2 regions of the Mesorhizobium sp. A623 genome follow, and region 2 is predicted to be linked to the other one. Evidence: predicted binding sites of a transcription regulator. Region 2 holds the regulator's gene; the other holds the start of a gene.
The links. The regulator LexA, encoded in region 2, represses DNA repair genes until DNA is damaged. The targets are predictions, from matches to a motif close to TGTTCNNNNTGTGTTCNG.
Positions count from the first base shown of each region.

Region 1: ACX3P1_RS10515 (UvrD-helicase domain-containing protein) is a predicted target of LexA. The motif match lies at 6,403-6,420, and genes of this name have one in related genera.

Region 1 covers NZ_JBTMXB010000008.1:72,003-80,253, forward strand. Annotated here, with positions in the region: gene ACX3P1_RS10490 (hypothetical protein) at 1-533, opposite strand, end outside; gene ACX3P1_RS10495 (low affinity iron permease family protein) at 815-1,243, shown strand; gene ACX3P1_RS10500 (hypothetical protein) at 1,337-1,618, shown strand; gene ACX3P1_RS10505 (hypothetical protein) at 1,635-1,832, opposite strand; gene ACX3P1_RS10510 (DUF2778 domain-containing protein) at 1,917-3,242, opposite strand; gene ACX3P1_RS10515 (UvrD-helicase domain-containing protein) at 3,642-6,362, opposite strand; partial or broken gene ACX3P1_RS10520 (glucose/quinate/shikimate family membrane-bound PQQ-dependent dehydrogenase) at 6,550-8,251, shown strand, end outside.
Region 2 covers NZ_JBTMXB010000004.1:122,831-131,081, reverse strand. Annotated here, with positions in the region: gene trpD (anthranilate phosphoribosyltransferase) at 1-919, shown strand, start outside; gene trpC (indole-3-glycerol phosphate synthase TrpC) at 924-1,739, shown strand; gene moaC (cyclic pyranopterin monophosphate synthase MoaC) at 1,732-2,214, shown strand; gene ACX3P1_RS06240 (molybdopterin molybdotransferase MoeA) at 2,216-3,421, shown strand; gene lexA (transcriptional repressor LexA) at 3,536-4,282, shown strand; gene ACX3P1_RS06230 (ComEC/Rec2 family competence protein) at 4,385-5,392, opposite strand; gene ACX3P1_RS06225 (ComEC/Rec2 family competence protein) at 5,389-6,867, opposite strand; gene gltX (glutamate--tRNA ligase) at 6,963-8,251, shown strand, end outside.

The DNA.
Region 1 (8,251 bases), on a different contig from region 2:
AAGCGAGTAGAGCCAATCTTTTCGAAGCTGTCGGCGGCTTCGATGACGAGCGTCGTGGCATTGCCGAGATCGACGCCGATCTGGCCCGTCGCCTCGACGATGTGCTTCAGCGTGTTCGTTCCCAGGACCAGAGGCCCGATCGCCAAATCGTCGCCTTCGTCGAAAACGCGATAGGAGAGGGAGCCGCGCAGTTCGAGGCCGGGGCGCAACTGGCGGAACGCCTGCACCGATAGCGCCAGCGCGCGGTCGTCCTCGATGGAAACCGTGTCGTGGCGCGTTGCCTGGAATTCCGCGCCGAGCGTCACATTGGCTTGGTCGCCGCCCCATTGCCGCTCCAGGGAACCGCGCATCAGCGTGTACCAGTCGGCAATGGCGAGGTCGCTGTCCAGCGCGTTGCTGGTCCAATGGCGCTCGACGCTGGATGTCGCCTGAAAGCCGTCTTCGGACCCGGCATGTGCGGCGGTGGCCCAGCACAGGGCGAACAGGCAGGCTACGATCCGATGCGTATTTCTTCGTGCCGGTCTTGGGGTCATCTTTCACGCCACGGGCTGGGAAGCATGGCCAGAACCTCCGCAGGTCAAGCCCCTTCCGCCTGCGGGGTGTCGAGACGGAAGGGGCCGGGGTACACCGCCGTGAAGCGGAAGGAACAGGCTTCTTGCCTGCATGGCTACCATCTCATCAATCGCATAAAGTGTAATTGTAATATAATAAACTTTTAAGTTGTATGAAGTTGTGGCGATGGCTTGGACCGCTTGCCGTGACGGAACCCGATGGGCCGCCGAATGTTTTGTTCTGCGCCAGGAGAGGTCGGATCATGCTCGAACAGAAGTTCACGAAAATTGCCAACAAGGTTGCCCATATCACGGGCCTGCCGCTGACCTTTGCCGTCTGTGTGTCGGTGGTTGTCGTCTGGGCGGTCAGCGGTCCCGTGTTCCATTTTTCCGACACCTGGCAACTGATCATCAACACCGGCACGACCATCGTGACCTTCCTGATGGTGTTCCTGATCCAGAATACGCAGAACCGCGACGGTGCGGCCATCCAGGCCAAGCTTGACGAACTGGTTCGCGTCAGCACCGGCCACAATCATTTCATCGGCATCGAGCACCTGACCGAGAGCGAGGTCGAGGAGATCCGTACCAAATGCGAGCAGGCCGCGACGCGCCACGACAAGGAACTTGCCAAAATTGCCGCCACGAAAGCCATTGCGCGCAAGCGCGTGTCGAAAAAGAAGACTGCTTGAAGACCGCCCCCGATTGGCTAGCCCTGCACCGGCCGCAAGGGTTGACCGTCAGCGCCTTGCTTGCGCATGGTGCCGCAGCATGGAGAGACGATATTGACCGACTGGCTGGATATTCTGAAGCAGCAAACTGCGACCGGCGACCAGATGAGCCGCGCCGTGGCCGAGATGCTGGCCGATCCCGCCATCACCGAAGATCAGGTCAGGACGCTGTTTGCGGCCGTTGAGCAGCAGGCCGATTTCGTCGAGAAATTGACGATGGCCCTGGAAAAGTTCGGGCATGATTTTCCCGTCATCCAGGCGGCCGAGCGGCTGGAGGAGCGTTATGGCGACCTCGCGGCCAGCGTCGCCGAAAAGCTGAAGACGCTGCGGGGATAGGTCCGCGCCGCCGGTATTATCTCAACTGACGCTCGAACCGCCGGTCAGGGATAAACCACATGGTGGCGACCATCACATAGATCGTGAGGCCGAGCCACTGGCTTATCGGGGTAAGCAGGATGCCTATAATGTAAAGGAGCAGCGAGAGCTTGCCCTTGCTGTCGCGCCCAAGCCCCTTGACGAAGGCGGAATCGGCGTCGTGCAGACGTCGCAATTCGGCGGCGAGGATCCAGTAGGCGAAGCGGCCGCAAGGGGTGGGGAAAGATTTTTTGAGGACGCGCTGTGGGTAAAAGGGGAGCTATACGCCCTGGCCGTTCTTGGCGATGCGGGTGGACGAGCGCGAGCGCCCCGGCACCACGACGATCTGCTTGATCTTGCCCTGCTTGAAAGCCTTCAGGAAGCGGTCGTAGTCGGCGAAAGCGACACAGCCATGCGATTGGCCAGGGCGTCCGCGTAGCAGGTAGCTATGGGCAAGAATGCCGTCGCGCCCGTATTTGTTCTTGCCGTCGACCGGCAGCATCCGGATGGCTTCCACCCCGTGGAATCGGGACTCCCGCATCACCAGCCGGTAGGTGTTGGGCGGGGTCGGGCCATTCATCTTCTGGTTGGCATAGCGAGGGTTGTCTGCCATGTGGCCGACGCCCGAATGCGCCTCCAGCACTTGCCCATTGGGAAGCGTCACGGTCTGGGCGGAAATGTCGTACACGGCGACGCCGTTGCCTGCGCTGGGCGAGCCGGACGAGGAGAACAGGTTCTTGAACGCCTGGCCGATGCTCGGCGCATCGTCGTCCGGTGGCGCATAAGCCAATGTCTGCTGCCGTTCGCTTCCGCTTCGCCCAGGCTTTTGCACGTCAGGCTTGGGCGCCTGGCGCTCCGCCGTCTGGGCCCGGCGCGGCTGAGCCGCTTCCAGCGTCGGGCGGCTATCGGGTAGAGGCACGCGCTCCGGCGCGATTTCGAACAGCTCGACCTCGGCGGTTTCGACCGGCGCGGTGGCTTCCAGGGCCGCCAGCAAAGGCATGGCCGGTCCGGTCGGCATGGCGGCCTGCGGTGCATAGGCGAGCCGGATTTCAGCCGCCCCGGAAAGCGCCAGGGCCAGACGTGACGACCGTTCGACTTCCGCCACCTGCGGGCCAAAGCGCGCCGCGTCCGGACCGGAAGGATCGGCGAGCGAAACATTCCTTGCCGCCGGGTAGAAGCGGTCGTTGAGGGAAGCACGCCGCTTCAGGTCAAGCTCGGCTAGTTGAGCTTTTGCATGGGCCAGCGCTGCCGCAAGCTGGTTATGGCTGAGCGAGGCGTGCGTGCGGTCGAGACGTTGCTGTGCGGCGGCATCGAAAAGTGAGATCGTTTTCAAGGTAGCATCGACGGCTTTTGCCGAGCGCGGCGCCTTCGCCTGTTGAACGATATACGGCTCGCGCTGCCGGCATTCGGGCATGCAGGCGGGCTGTGATGGCGCGGCGTAAAGGGTTGCGGCCAGTGCCAGCCGCGCCGGCGTTGCGGCATTGCGTGAGTAGCCGGGGGACGAGGTCAGCGAGGTCGCGATCAGGACGAGGCCTGCAATGCCGGCCAGCGACAGCAAGGCCACGCCGAGGCCCGCGCCCGAGATCGCGACGCAGCGGACAACCATGCCGGATCCGGTCAACGACCTGGATGAGGCAGCGTCATTCTCGCTCCGGATTTCACTACGCACAAACGCCATACCAGCAACTCTTCTTCAACCAGAAACACAGACCGCGCGAGTGCGCAGGAAGGCGTTCCTCGCAAGCGCATATCTGTTACCGATTGATGCAAAGGATGGACAAGGATGGTTAACCAATCCCTTGCCTATCGCGAATTTTAGGGTTCGCACCCGCTTTTTTTGAACGTTCCCTCTCGCAAACAAGAAGCCGACAAAGCCCATCCCAGACTGTCAACTGCCGGTTTTGGCTCGAAAAGTCAAGGAAACAGGGATGTCCAGCCTATTTGGAAGTCAAGACGGACGGTGCGGGTGTCGGGAAGGGCCGGTGCGAAACCGACCCGTGGCCGCTCAGGCTGGCGCGACGAAGCCGTCCAGAACCTTCTTCTGGCCGGCCTTATCGAAGTCGATCGTCAGTTTGTTGCCTTCGACGGCGGCGACGTTGCCGTTGCCGAATTTCTGGTGGAAGACGCGGTCGCCGACGCTGAAGGCGGACGGCGTGTCGGCAACCGACTTGGCCACCAGTTCGCCGTCGATGGTGCGACCCTTGACCGAACCACGGCCCGCGCCATAGCCCGAATCGGTTTCGCCATAGCCGATGCGCTCGACCTGATGGCCGGAGCGGGTGCCCCAGTTGCGGCTCGTTGCCTCGGTGCGGTTGGCTTGCGCGCGCTGCCAGCCGGGCGTCGCGTAGGTGTTGGAAAAGGCACCGGATTTTTCTGCGCCGCCTTCGCCGAGCTTGTCAAAGCGCGAGGCGCCGTAGGGATTTTGCCGGCCGCGCTCGCCAAAACCGCCGCGTCCGCCGGCGAAGGACGAGCCGCCATAGGGGTTGCCGTAGCCGCCGTAGGAATTGCCCGCCTCCTGCACTTCGACATGGGCTTCGGGCAGTTCGTCGAGGAAGCGCGAGGGAATGGTCGATTGCCATAGGCCGTGGATGCGGCGGTTGGACACGAACCACAGATGCAGGTTCTTCTTGGCGCGAGTCAGGCCGACATAGGCGAGGCGGCGTTCCTCCTCCAGCCCGGAGCGGCCGCCTTCGTCCAGCGCGCGCTGATGCGGGAACAGGCCTTCTTCCCAGCCGGGCAGAAAGACGGTTTCGAATTCGAGACCCTTGGCCGAATGCAGCGTCATGATGGAAACGGCGTCGAGGCTCTCGTTCTGCTCCGCGTCCATGACTAGCGCGACATGTTCGAGGAAGGAGCGCAGCGATTCGTACTCCTCCATGCCCCGGATCAGTTCCTTGAGGTTTTCCAGCCGGCCGGGCGCTTCAACCGAGCGGTCGTTCTTCCACATATCGGTGTAGCCGCTCTCCTCGAGGATCGTTTCGGCCAGTTCGTTATGCGGCGTGGTGTCGAGCGCGCCCTGCCACCGGGCGAAATTGGCGGTGATTTCGCGAAGTGCCGCGCGCGGCTTCGGCTTCAACTCGTCGGATTCGGCCAGCTTGCCCGCCGCTTCCAGCATGGGCACGCGCAGCGCGCGGGCGGTGTCGTGAATCTGGCGGATGGCGGCTTCGCCAAGCCCGCGCTTGGGCACGTTGACGATGCGCTCGAAGGCGAGGTCGTCGGCTCCTTGCGCGACAACCCGCAGATAGGCCATCGCGTCGCGGATTTCCTGCCGCTCATAAAAGCGCGGACCGCCGATGACGCGGTAGTTCAGGCCGATCTCGATGAAGCGGTCCTCGAAGGAGCGCATCTGGAACGAGGCGCGCACGAGGATCGCCATGTCGTTGAGCTTGTGCTTGCCGCGCTGGTAGGCCTCGATCGTCTCGCCGATGGCGCGTGCTTCCTCGTCGGAATCCCAGGCGGCGTGGACATTGACCTTGGCGTCTTCCGGGTCGGGCCGGTCGGTAAACAGCGTCTTGCCCAGCCGTCCCTCATTATGGGCGATGAGGTGGGAGGCGGCACCCAATATATGCGCGGTCGAGCGATAGTTGCGCTCCAGCCGGATGACGGTCGCGCCGGGAAAATCCTTGTCGAAGCGCAGGATGTTATCGACCTCCGCCCCGCGCCAGCCATAGATCGACTGATCGTCGTCGCCGACGCAGCAGATGTTGACTCTGGTTTCGCTCACGGGCTGTTCCGCGCCAGTAGGCGCGGGCCCTCCGCGGGGGCCTCGCATAAGCTCGGGCGACCCGTCGGTCGCTCGGCCTTCGGCCGTATGCTCGTTAACCTCGCCCGAGGACGGATCTCGTACGCGAGCCATCGTATTTGTGCCCGGGCCCGTTTCACCCGATTGCTTAGGCCTCTGCGCGAGCAGACGCAGCCACATATATTGGGCGGTGTTGGTGTCCTGGTACTCGTCGACGAGGATGTATTTGAAGCGGCGGTGGTATTCGGCCAGCACGTCGTGATGGGCGCGGAAGATGCGGATCGGGTGGCACAGGAGATCGCCGAAATCGCAGGCGTTCAGCGTCAGCAGGCGGTCCTGATAGGCCTTGTAGAGTTCGCGGCCCTTGCCGTTGGCGAAGGCGCGGGCGTCGCCTTCGGGAATGTCGGCGGGGCCGAGGCCCTTGTTCTTCCAGCCGTCGATCATCTGCGCGAACTGTTTTGGCGGCCAGCGCTTATCGTCGATGCCGTCGGCCTGGATCAATTGCTTGATCAACCGCACCACGTCGTCGGTGTCGAGGATGGTGAAATCGGAGCGCAGCCCGGCAAGTTCGGCGTGGCGGCGTAGCAGTTTCACGCCAATCGAGTGGAAGGTGCCAAGCCATGGCATGCCCTCGACCGCTTCGCCGACGAGCAGGCCGATGCGGTTCTTCATCTCGCGCGCCGCCTTGTTGGTGAAGGTGACGGCAAGTATCTGGCTTGGCCATGCTTTTCCGGTCGCAAGGATATGGGCGATGCGGGTGGTCAAGACGCGCGTCTTGCCGGTGCCGGCGCCGGCAAGCACCAGAACCGGGCCCTCGGTGGTTTCCACCGCCAGCCGCTGTTCGGGGTTCAGCCCTTTCAGGTAATCGGGCGCGGCATTGTGGCTCTGCCGTGCGGCCATCGCACGCGCGGCAATACCCGACGGGGCCGGGGGCCGCGCATCGGGTTCATCGAAAAAGGGCATATCGTCTGCAACGCTAGACATCTTGCTGGAATGTAGTGATTCGCAACGGAAAGGCCAGAAGCGTCTCCGTTTTGTTCCGGTTTGAAGGCTTTTGCGCGGCGCATGGCGAGGGTTTCGCTTGTTTTTTTGACAGAACGGTTTCGCGCCACAGATCAATTGGCGGATACCGGCCTCGCGGTGTCCAGTCGGCATCTGAGGGATCATCATCTTGGCTATTCTCATCACCACGATCATCCTCGCCCTTATCGGCCTGTTCCTCGGCATAGGCGGCGCGTGGCTCGCGGCCCTTGGCGGCAGTTGGTATTACCTGCTTGTCGGGCTGGGTTTCCTCGTCACCGCATGGCTGCTCTATCGACGCAGGAGCAGCGCCTTGTGGCTTTACGCGGCAATCGTGCTTGGAACGCTGATCTGGGCGGTGTGGGAAATCGGCTTCGACTGGTGGTCGCTTGCACCGCGAGGCGGCGTCGTGGTGCTGGTGGCGTTGTGGCTTTTGACGCCATGGGTGCGCAAGAAACTGGTCGGGTCGGATGGCCGCGCCGTGCTGATTTTCTCGATCCTGGCGGCGCTTGGCGTCGCTATTTACTCCATGTCCATCGACGCCCGCGACGTTGCCGGCAATCTGCCGACCGAGCCCATCACCCCGACCGCCAATCTCGGCGGCGATGCGCCGGCGGGGGAATGGCCCTATTATGGCCGCACGCAGTTCGGCCAGCGCTATTCGCCGCTCGACAAGATCACCACCGCCAATGTCGCCGACCTCAAGCCTGCCTGGACCTACCGGACCGGTGATATTCGCGGTCCCGACGACGTGACCGAGACGACCTATCAGGTAACGCCGCTGAAAATCGGCGACACGCTCTACATCTGTACGCCGCATAATTTCGCCATCGCCATCGATGCCGCGACCGGCAAGGAAAAATGGCGCTTCGATCCCAAGATCGGACCGGAAAGCCAGCGCCAGCACCAGACCTGCCGGGGCGTATCCTACTATCACGATGCCAAGGTCGCGGCCGGCCAATCCTGTGCCGAGCGCGTCTATCTGCCGACGTCGGATGCACGCCTGATCGCGCTGGATGCCATGACCGGGCAAATCTGCCCGGCCTTCGGCAGGCAAGGCACAGTCGATCTCGAAGCCGGAATGCCTTATCCCAAGGCCGGCTATTATTATTCCACTTCGGCGCCGCTGATCGGCGGCGGCAAGATCATTGTCGGCGGGGCGGTCAACGACAATTATTCGACGCAGGAGCCGTCCGGCGTTATTCGCGCCTTCGATGCCGATACCGGCCAACTCGTGTGGAACTGGGATTCCGGCAATCCTGAACAGACCGCGCCGCTGGCCGCGGGTCAGACCTATACCGCCAACTCGCCCAATATGTGGTCGACGGCGAGCGCTGATGAAAAGCTGGGCCTCGTCTACGTGCCGCTCGGCAACCAGACGCCGGACCAACTCGGCATGAACCGCAGCGCGAACGTCGAAAAATACTCGTCATCCATCACAGCGCTCGACCTGAATACCGGCAAGGTGCGCTGGGTGCGCCAGACCGTGCATCACGACCTCTGGGACATGGACGTGCCGGCGCAGCCGTCGCTGATCGACATCACCACGGCCAATGGCGTGGTGCCGGCGCTGGTCGGACCGACCAAGCAGGGCGACATCTATGTGCTGAACCGCGAAACCGGCGAGCCGATCGTTCCGGTGACGGAAGTTCCAGCGCCGGGCGGTGCGATCGATGGCGACCGTACCGCGCCGACGCAGCCTAGCTCCGGCTTGAGCTTCAATCCGCCGCCGCTGACCGGGGCCGACATGTGGGGCATTTCCATGTTCGATCAGTTGGCCTGCCGGATCGAGTTCAAGCGGCTTCGCTATGAGGGGCGCTATACGCCGCCTTCGGTGTAGGGCTCGCTGATCT
Region 2 (8,251 bases):
GGGCGATGCCACGCCCGGCCAGATCGGCGGCTTCCTGATGGCGCTGCGCGTTCGCGGCGAAACGGTGGAAGAGATTTCCGGCGCGGTCGCCACCATGCGCGAAAAGATGTTGCGCGTGGAAGCGCCCGCCGATGCGATCGACATCGTCGGCACCGGTGGCGACGGTTCGCACAGCTTCAATATTTCGACCGGAGCCGCCTTCGTCATCGCCGGCAGCGGCGCGCCGGTCGCCAAGCACGGCAATCGCGGCAGTTCCTCCCTGACCGGCACAGCGGACGTGCTGACTTCGCTCGGCGTCAAGATCGACCTGCCGCCGGAAGCCATCAGCCGCTGCATAAAGCAGGCCGGCATCGGCTTCATGTTCGCGCCGGCGCATCACCCGGCCATGAAGCATGTCGGGCCGACCCGCGTCGAGCTTGGCACGCGCACCATCTTCAATCTTCTGGGGCCGCTCTCCAACCCGGCCGGCGTCAGCCGCCAGCTGGTCGGCGTGTTTTCTCCCGAATGGGTCATTCCCGTTGCCGAGACGCTGAAGACGCTGGGCGCGGAGCATGTCTGGGTCGTCCATGGCGACGGCTATGACGAGATCACCACGACCGGCGAAACGCAGGTGGCGGAACTCGTCGGCGGAGAAATCCGCAATTTCACGCTGACCCCGGAAGCCGTCGGCCTGAAACGCTGGAACAAGCAGGATCTGCGCGGGGGTGATTCCACTACTAACGCGCAGGCGCTGCGGGCCATGCTCGGCGGAGCGCCAGGCGCGTTCCGCGACACCGTGCTAATGAACGCGGGTGCCGGCCTTGTCATTGCCGGAAGGGCAACGACGCTTGCCGACGGCATGCAGACCGCCGCCCAGACGATCGACAGCGGCCGCGCGCTTGCCATGCTCGACGCGCTTGTGAAAGTATCGAACGAATAGAGCCATGGCCGATATCCTGCGCAAGATCGAAGCCTACAAGCGCGACGAGATCGCCGCCGCCAAGGCCCGCACGCCGCTGGCCGAGATTAAGGCGCGCGCCGCCGATGCTGACGCGCCGCGCGGCTTTCTGGCGGCACTGGAAGCCAAGCGGAGCGCCAAAAAATTCGGCCTGATTGCCGAGATCAAGAAGGCAAGCCCCTCAAAAGGTCTGATCCGGGCCGATTTCGACCCGCCGGTGCTGGCGAAAGCCTACGAGACGGGCGGCGCTGCCTGCCTTTCCGTGCTGACTGATGGGCCGTCCTTCCAGGGTGCGCCGGAATTTCTGACCGGTGCGCGGGCGGCAGTCGCCCTGCCCGCTTTGCGCAAGGACTTCCTGTTCGATCCCTATCAAGTTTATGAGGCGCGCGCCTGGGGCGCGGATGCCATCCTCATCATCATGGCCAGCGTCGATGACGCCATGGCGCGAGAACTGGAAGACACCGCCTTCGCGCTGGGCATGGACGCGCTGATCGAGGTGCATGACGAGGCCGAACTGGAACGCGCGCTAAAGCTCGAATCGCGGCTGATCGGCATCAACAACCGCAATCTGCGCACGTTCGAAACCAGCCTGGACGTGTCCGAGCGGCTGGCCTCGATGGTCCCAGTGGGCCGGCTTCTGGTCAGCGAGAGCGGTATTTTTTCGCACGAAGACTGCAAGCGGCTGGAAAAGAGCCATATCGGCACGTTCCTGATTGGCGAAAGCCTGATGCGGCAGGAAGATGTGGCGCAGGCGACACGGCTGCTGCTGACCGGGGCGGCCACCGCCGCGGAACATGTCTAGCCGCCTCACCCATCTCGGTGCGCAGGGCGAGGCGCATATGGTCGATGTCGGCGACAAGGCCGAGACTACCCGCACGGCGATTGCCGAGGGGTTCGTGACCATGCTGCCCGAAACGCTGGCGATGATCCTCGCCGGCAACGCCAAGAAGGGCGACGTGCTCGGCACCGCGCGCATTGCCGGCATCATGGCCGCCAAGAAGACGCACGAACTAATCCCGCTCTGCCATCCGCTGCTTTTGACCAAAGTGTCGGTCGACATCGAACCGGATCATGCTTTGCCCGGCCTTAAAATTACCGCGCTGGCCCGCGTCACCGCCAAGACCGGCGTCGAGATGGAGGCGCTGACCGCCGCTTCCGTCGCCTGCCTGACCATCTACGACATGGCCAAGGCGGTCGACCGCGCCATGGTGATTTCCGGCATCCGGCTGGTGGAAAAGATTGGCGGCAAATCCGGTCACTATCAAGCGGAAGCGTGAAATGGCGCTGATCCCGGTTTCCGAAGCGCTTGAACGCCTGTTGGCCGGCGCAGAGCCGCTGGCCGGCGAAAGTGTCCCCCTGCTCGAGGCGATGGACCGCGTGCTGGCCGAGCCGATCGTGGCGCTGCGCACCCAGCCGCCCTTCGACGCATCCGCCATGGACGGCTATGCGGTGCGTTTCGCCGATATCGCCACCCTGCCCGCACGGCTGTCGGTGATCGGCACGGCGCCGGCCGGTCGCAGCTTTGCCGGCAGCGTTAACGCGGGCCAGGCCGTGCGCATCTTCACTGGCGCGCCGCTACCCGAAGGCGCAGACACCATCGTCATCCAGGAAAACGTCCACGATCTGGGCAACGCGACCGTCGAGGTGCTGGAGCCGACGGACAAGGGCCGCAACATCCGCCGCGCCGGCCTCGATTTCGTTACCGGTGACGTTCTTCTGGAGGCCGGCCGCCTGCTCGATCCGGCGGCCCTTTCGCTCGCGGCCTCCGCCAATCATCCAAGCGTGAGCGTGGTGCGGAGGCCGCTGGTCGCCATCATCGCCACCGGCGACGAATTGCGCGCACCGGGCAGCGTGCTCGGCCCCGGCCAGATCATCTCGTCCAACGCCTACGGGGTCGCTGCAACCGCACATTCGGTCGGCGCGCGCGCGCTCGATCTCGGCATTGCGGCGGACCGCAGGGAGGCCATCGCCGCGCTGGTGCGGCAGGCCGTGGCAGCCGGTGCCGATGTCATCGTCACGCTGGGGGGGGCTTCCGTCGGCGACCACGATCTCGTCCACGACGTGCTTGCCGAGGAGGGCATGGTGCTGGACTTCTGGAAGGTGGCGATGCGCCCCGGCAAGCCGCTGATGTCGGGTCGGCTGGACAATGTCCGCTGCATCGGCCTGCCCGGCAACCCAGTCGCCAGCCTGGTGTGCTCTCAGCTTTTCCTCAAGCCGCTGCTTGCGCGCCTTGGCGGCCGCGCCTACCGCCCCGACCTGCGCGAGGCGCTTCTCGGCGCACCCATGCCGGCCAACGATCTGCGCCAGGACTATGTTCGCGCGGCGGTGCGCGACGATACAGGCGCGCTGGTGGCGACGCCGTTCGGTGTTCAGGATTCGTCGATGCTGCGAAGAATGACTGAAGCGGGCGGCCTGATCGTGCGCGAACCCTTTGCGCCTGCCGCGCAGGCCGGCGACGCCTGCCGCGTGCTGATGTTACGCTGAACAAATCGTCAACACATTCATTAAACTTTAAATGGTTGCGGAACACAACTGGAACAGATACTGTTTGTTCTGGTTTTGTTTTTCCGATTCCATATCGGACCGCCGGGGGCCGCCATGCTGACGCGCAAGCAACACGAACTGCTTCTCTTCATCAACGAAAGGCTGAAGGAGAGCGGCGTTCCGCCCTCCTTCGACGAGATGAAGGATGCGCTCGATCTTGCCTCGAAGTCGGGGATTCATCGCCTGATTACCGCACTGGAGGAACGCGGCTTCATCCGGCGGCTTCCCAACCGCGCACGTGCTCTCGAAGTCTTGCGCATGCCGGAATCGCTGACGCCCAGTTTCAACGGGGCGCGCAAATTTTCGCCCAGCGTCATTCAGGGCGGCCAGGGTCAGAATGGTTCGGGCCAGGGCAATTCGGGCGGGCAAGGCAAGAACTCTCGGCTGCAGAGCGCGGGCAATGACGACGATGTCGCCGCCAATGTCTCGATCCCGGTCATGGGACGCATCGCCGCCGGCGTGCCGATCGACGCCATCCAGCACAAGACGCATTCGATCTCGGTTCCGCCGGACATGATCATGGGCGGTGAGCACTACGCGCTGGAGGTGAAGGGCGATTCGATGATCGAGGCCGGCATCTTCGACGGCGATACGGTCATCATCCGCAATGCCAACACCGCCAATCCCGGCGAAATTATCGTCGCCCTCGTCGATGAGGAAGAAGCCACGTTGAAGCGGTTTCGCCGCAAGGGCGCGTCCATCGCGCTTGAAGCCGCCAATCCCGCCTACGAAACGCGCATCTTCGGACCTGACAGGGTCAAGGTGCAGGGCAAACTGGTCGGGTTGATCCGACGTTACTGAGTCGACGGCCTTCCTGAACTGGCATGGCAAATGCTACTCGGCCGTCGTGTTCAAAACGCTGACTTAATCCAGCAAGATCGCTCGACAGCCGCCGCGTTGGGCTCAATCGTCGCCCGCTGTGGTGACACCGGTCGTTTTGGTTCTTGTCCGAACCACCTTTTTATAAGGCGGCAAGCCGCGGGCCTCGCGTGAAAACTTCCGCTGCGTGTGCCAGGGCCGATAGTGTTCTTCGACGGCGAAACGGATTTCCGCCGGTACTGCTGCCGATTGCCGGTTGAAGAATATCTCGACGCTGCCGGAGCGAGCCAGTTGGCGCTTGGTGATCACCGTGACCAGCGGATCGCGGCATGGGTCGGAGGCGGTCGCGTCGTCGATGATGATCACGCTCGCGAAGGCGCAGGCGGGTCTGGCCGCCTTGGCGTCCTGCGCATGGGCAACCAGCGCGCCGGCCTCGTGACGGGCGACACACAGGCCTTGCGCGCACAGGAACGGCGTTCCCGGCGGTAGTTCCATGCTGTCGGCAAGGTCGAACTCGAGGGTTTTGGCCCCTGAGGTTTTAACCTTGACCATCTCCGGCTTAATGACGGTTTCGGCATTGAGCGCGCGGCGCCAATTGTCGATGGTGAACGCGTTGGGTCGAGGTCGGTTGACCGCCAGTTCGCTTCCGCCGATCGACACGGCGACAAGCCGAGCGTCCTCCGACACCAGCACGTCCGGCGTCTTCACCATGGGCACCGCCAGCAGACCGGCAATCGCCAGGGGTAGTGCGGCAAGCCGTAGCCAGGTGGTCGCCATCGTGGCAAAGACCAGCGCGCCGGTGATGAACAGCACCGACTGGACGGAAACGAGGCCGACCGCGTCGATGGGCGAGCGCGCCGCGATCCAGTCGGATATGACGATCATCGCGGCCAGCCCCCTGCCCATGACATAGAGGAAGGGGCCATCCGCGCCGAACGGCATGGCCAGCGCGGCAAGCACGGCAAACGGCATGACGATGACCGAGACGATGGGCATCACCGCCAGATTGGCAAACAGGCTGAGCGGCGCGACGCGCTGGAAATGCCACATGGCATAAAGCGTCGTAGCGCCTCCGGCGATGATGGACGTCATCGCGAGACCGCCCATTCCCGCCAGGAATTTGCGTGACAGAAGCCTGCGACAGAGCGGCGCGCGGGCACCTTGCCGCCTGCCCGCCCCGACCGGTAATCGGACCAGCCGGCATAGGCGCCGACCAGGGCCGCGGTTGCCGCAAACGACATCTGGAAGCTCGGGCCGACGACCTCGTGCGGCGACACCACGATCACCGCAATGGCGGAAATGGCCAGATTGCGCATGGTCAGCGCCGCGCGGTCGAACAGCACGGCCAGCAGCATGACCGCCAGCATGATGAAACTGCGCTCGGCGGCCACCACGACGCCCGAAATGGCAAGATAGGCGGCGATGGAAAAGAGCGCGGCGGCGGCGGCATATTTTTTCACCGGCCGGCGCGAGGAGAAATCGGGAAACAGCGCGAACCCGCCGCGCAGCAGCAGCATGATCGTGCCGGCAACCAGCGCCATGTGCAGGCCAGAAATCGAGATGATGTGGTAAATGCCAGTCTTGCGCATGGCTTCGTTGATGGCGTCCGGGATGCCGGCGCGCACGCCAACGATCAGCGCGGCGGCGATCTCGCCTTCGGGACCGCCGACGCTTTGCCGAATACGGCCGGCAATGGCTTCGCGCGCGTTTTCGATCGCGGACGCCACCCTTGCCGATACCGGCATCGACGCCGAGGCAACCCGCTTCGGATTGCTCAGGAAGAAGCCGCTCGCGCCGATACCGTCGAAATAACTCTGGAAGGAATAGTCGTAGCTGTCGGGCCGCACCGGGCCGGTCGGCGGCAAAAGCCGGACATAACCGTTCAGCACAGAACCTGCGGTAACGCCTTGCGGAATCGTACGCGCGGACAGCCGTACCCGCTCCGGCGCATAACGCAGCGTCGGCCTCGCCGTCGAGAGTACGTCGAGGGTCAGCCTGACACGGCCGGTTTCCATCTGATCGACCGACACGACCCGCCCGGTCAGGCTAGTCGATATTTCCGATCCCATGGTCTGGGTGCCGGCACGCCACGTCTCGATCTTGGCTGCGAGGAAGCCAAGGCTGCATAGCAGGGCGGCGGTCAGGCAGAGATACGGTAACGGACGCGCGCGCGACAGGAACGCCACGCCGGCCAGCGCGCAGACCAGCGCTACCGGTTGCAGAAAGCCGGGCTCGGCATCGAGCGAAAAATAGAGCGCCACGCCGATGGCGAGAAACACCGGCACCAGTAGAAACACGACGCCGCGATCAAGCTCGGTAATGGAAGCAGCCGCTATCCGGCCTGGCAAGGTGGCGACGGCAAAGCGGCGACGCCCTATTTTGCCGCGATCGATGGTCGCCGGAATGGTCGGGACAAAACTTCCGGCCGTGCCGTGCGGCAAAGCGAGATTTTGCGGTTCGACAACCGACTGGCGTTCCTTCGGCGGCGCAAGGCCCAGCAGCAGCCGTTCGCCGGCGTTTTCACTTGCGCCGGCGCTGTGCGTGCTGCCCCGGCCCAGTCCAGCCATCGGGTCTGCCCCTTGCGCCCTCGACCTCCTATGCTACATGAACGCGCGAGGCGCGAAACCCCGCGCGCAAAAACCATTTCCTTCGAGAATTCGACATGCCCGACAAGATCGTCACCCGTTTTGCCCCCTCGCCCACCGGCTTCCTGCACATAGGCGGCGCGCGTACGGCGCTGTTCAACTGGCTCTATTCGCAACATGTCGGCGGCACGATGCTGCTGCGCATCGAAGACACCGACCGGGAGCGCTCCACGGAAGCGGCGACCGCCGCCATTCTCGACGGCCTTAGCTGGCTCGGCCTGAAATGGAACGGCGAGCCGGTTTCGCAGTTCGAGCGTGCGCCGCGCCACCGCGAAGTGGCCGAAGAACTCGTGCGGCAAGGCAAGGCCTATTACTGCTACGCAACACCTGCCGAACTTACCGAAATGCGCGAAACGGCGCGCGCCGAGGGGCGGCCGCCGCGCTATGATGGCCGCTGGCGCGACCGCGATCCCGCCGAAGCGCCCGAAGGCGTGCCGGGTGCGATCCGCATCAAGGCGCCGACAGACGGCGAGACGCTGGTGCGGGATCTGGTGCAGGGCGAGGTGCGCTTTCCCAACAAGGATCTCGACGATTTCATCATCCTGCGCTCGGACGGAAACCCGACCTACATGCATGCCGTCGTCGTCGACGACCACGACATGGGCGTCACCCATATTATCCGGGGCGACGACCACCTGACCAATGCCGCGCGCCAGACGGTGATCTACCGCGCCATGGGCTGGGAGGTGCCGGAAATGGCGCATATTCCGCTGATCCACGGGGCGGACGGCGCCAAGCTTTCGAAGCGCCACGGGGCGCTCGGCGTCGAGGCTTACCGCGCCATGGGCTATTTGCCGGAAGCGCTACTTAACTACCTGGCGCGTCTTGGCTGGAGCCATGGCGACGACGAGGTCATGTCGGTGACCGACATGGTCAAATGGTTCGACATAACCGACGTCAACAAGGGTGCGGCCCGCTTCGATTTCGCCAAGCTGGAAGCGATCAACGGCGTGCATATGCGCCGCATGGACGATGTGGCCCTGCTCGACATCTTCGTTGCCACCCTGCCCTATCTCGAAGGCGGCCCCGCGGTTGCCGCACGTCTCGACGCCAGCCGCAAGACGCAGTTGCTTGCAGCCCTGCCTGGCCTCAAGGAGCGCGCCAAGACGCTGGTGGAACTGCTGGATGGCGCGGCCTTCTTGTTTGCGGAGCGGCCGCTGCCGCTGGACGAGAAAGCAGCCACCGTGCTCACCGCAGAGGCCAAGGGCATTTTGCGCGGCGCACTGGCCGCGCTGCAAGGCGTGTCCGGCGAGTGGTCGGCGGCCAATGCCGAAGCCGCGATTCGCACGTTCGCGACTGCTGAAGG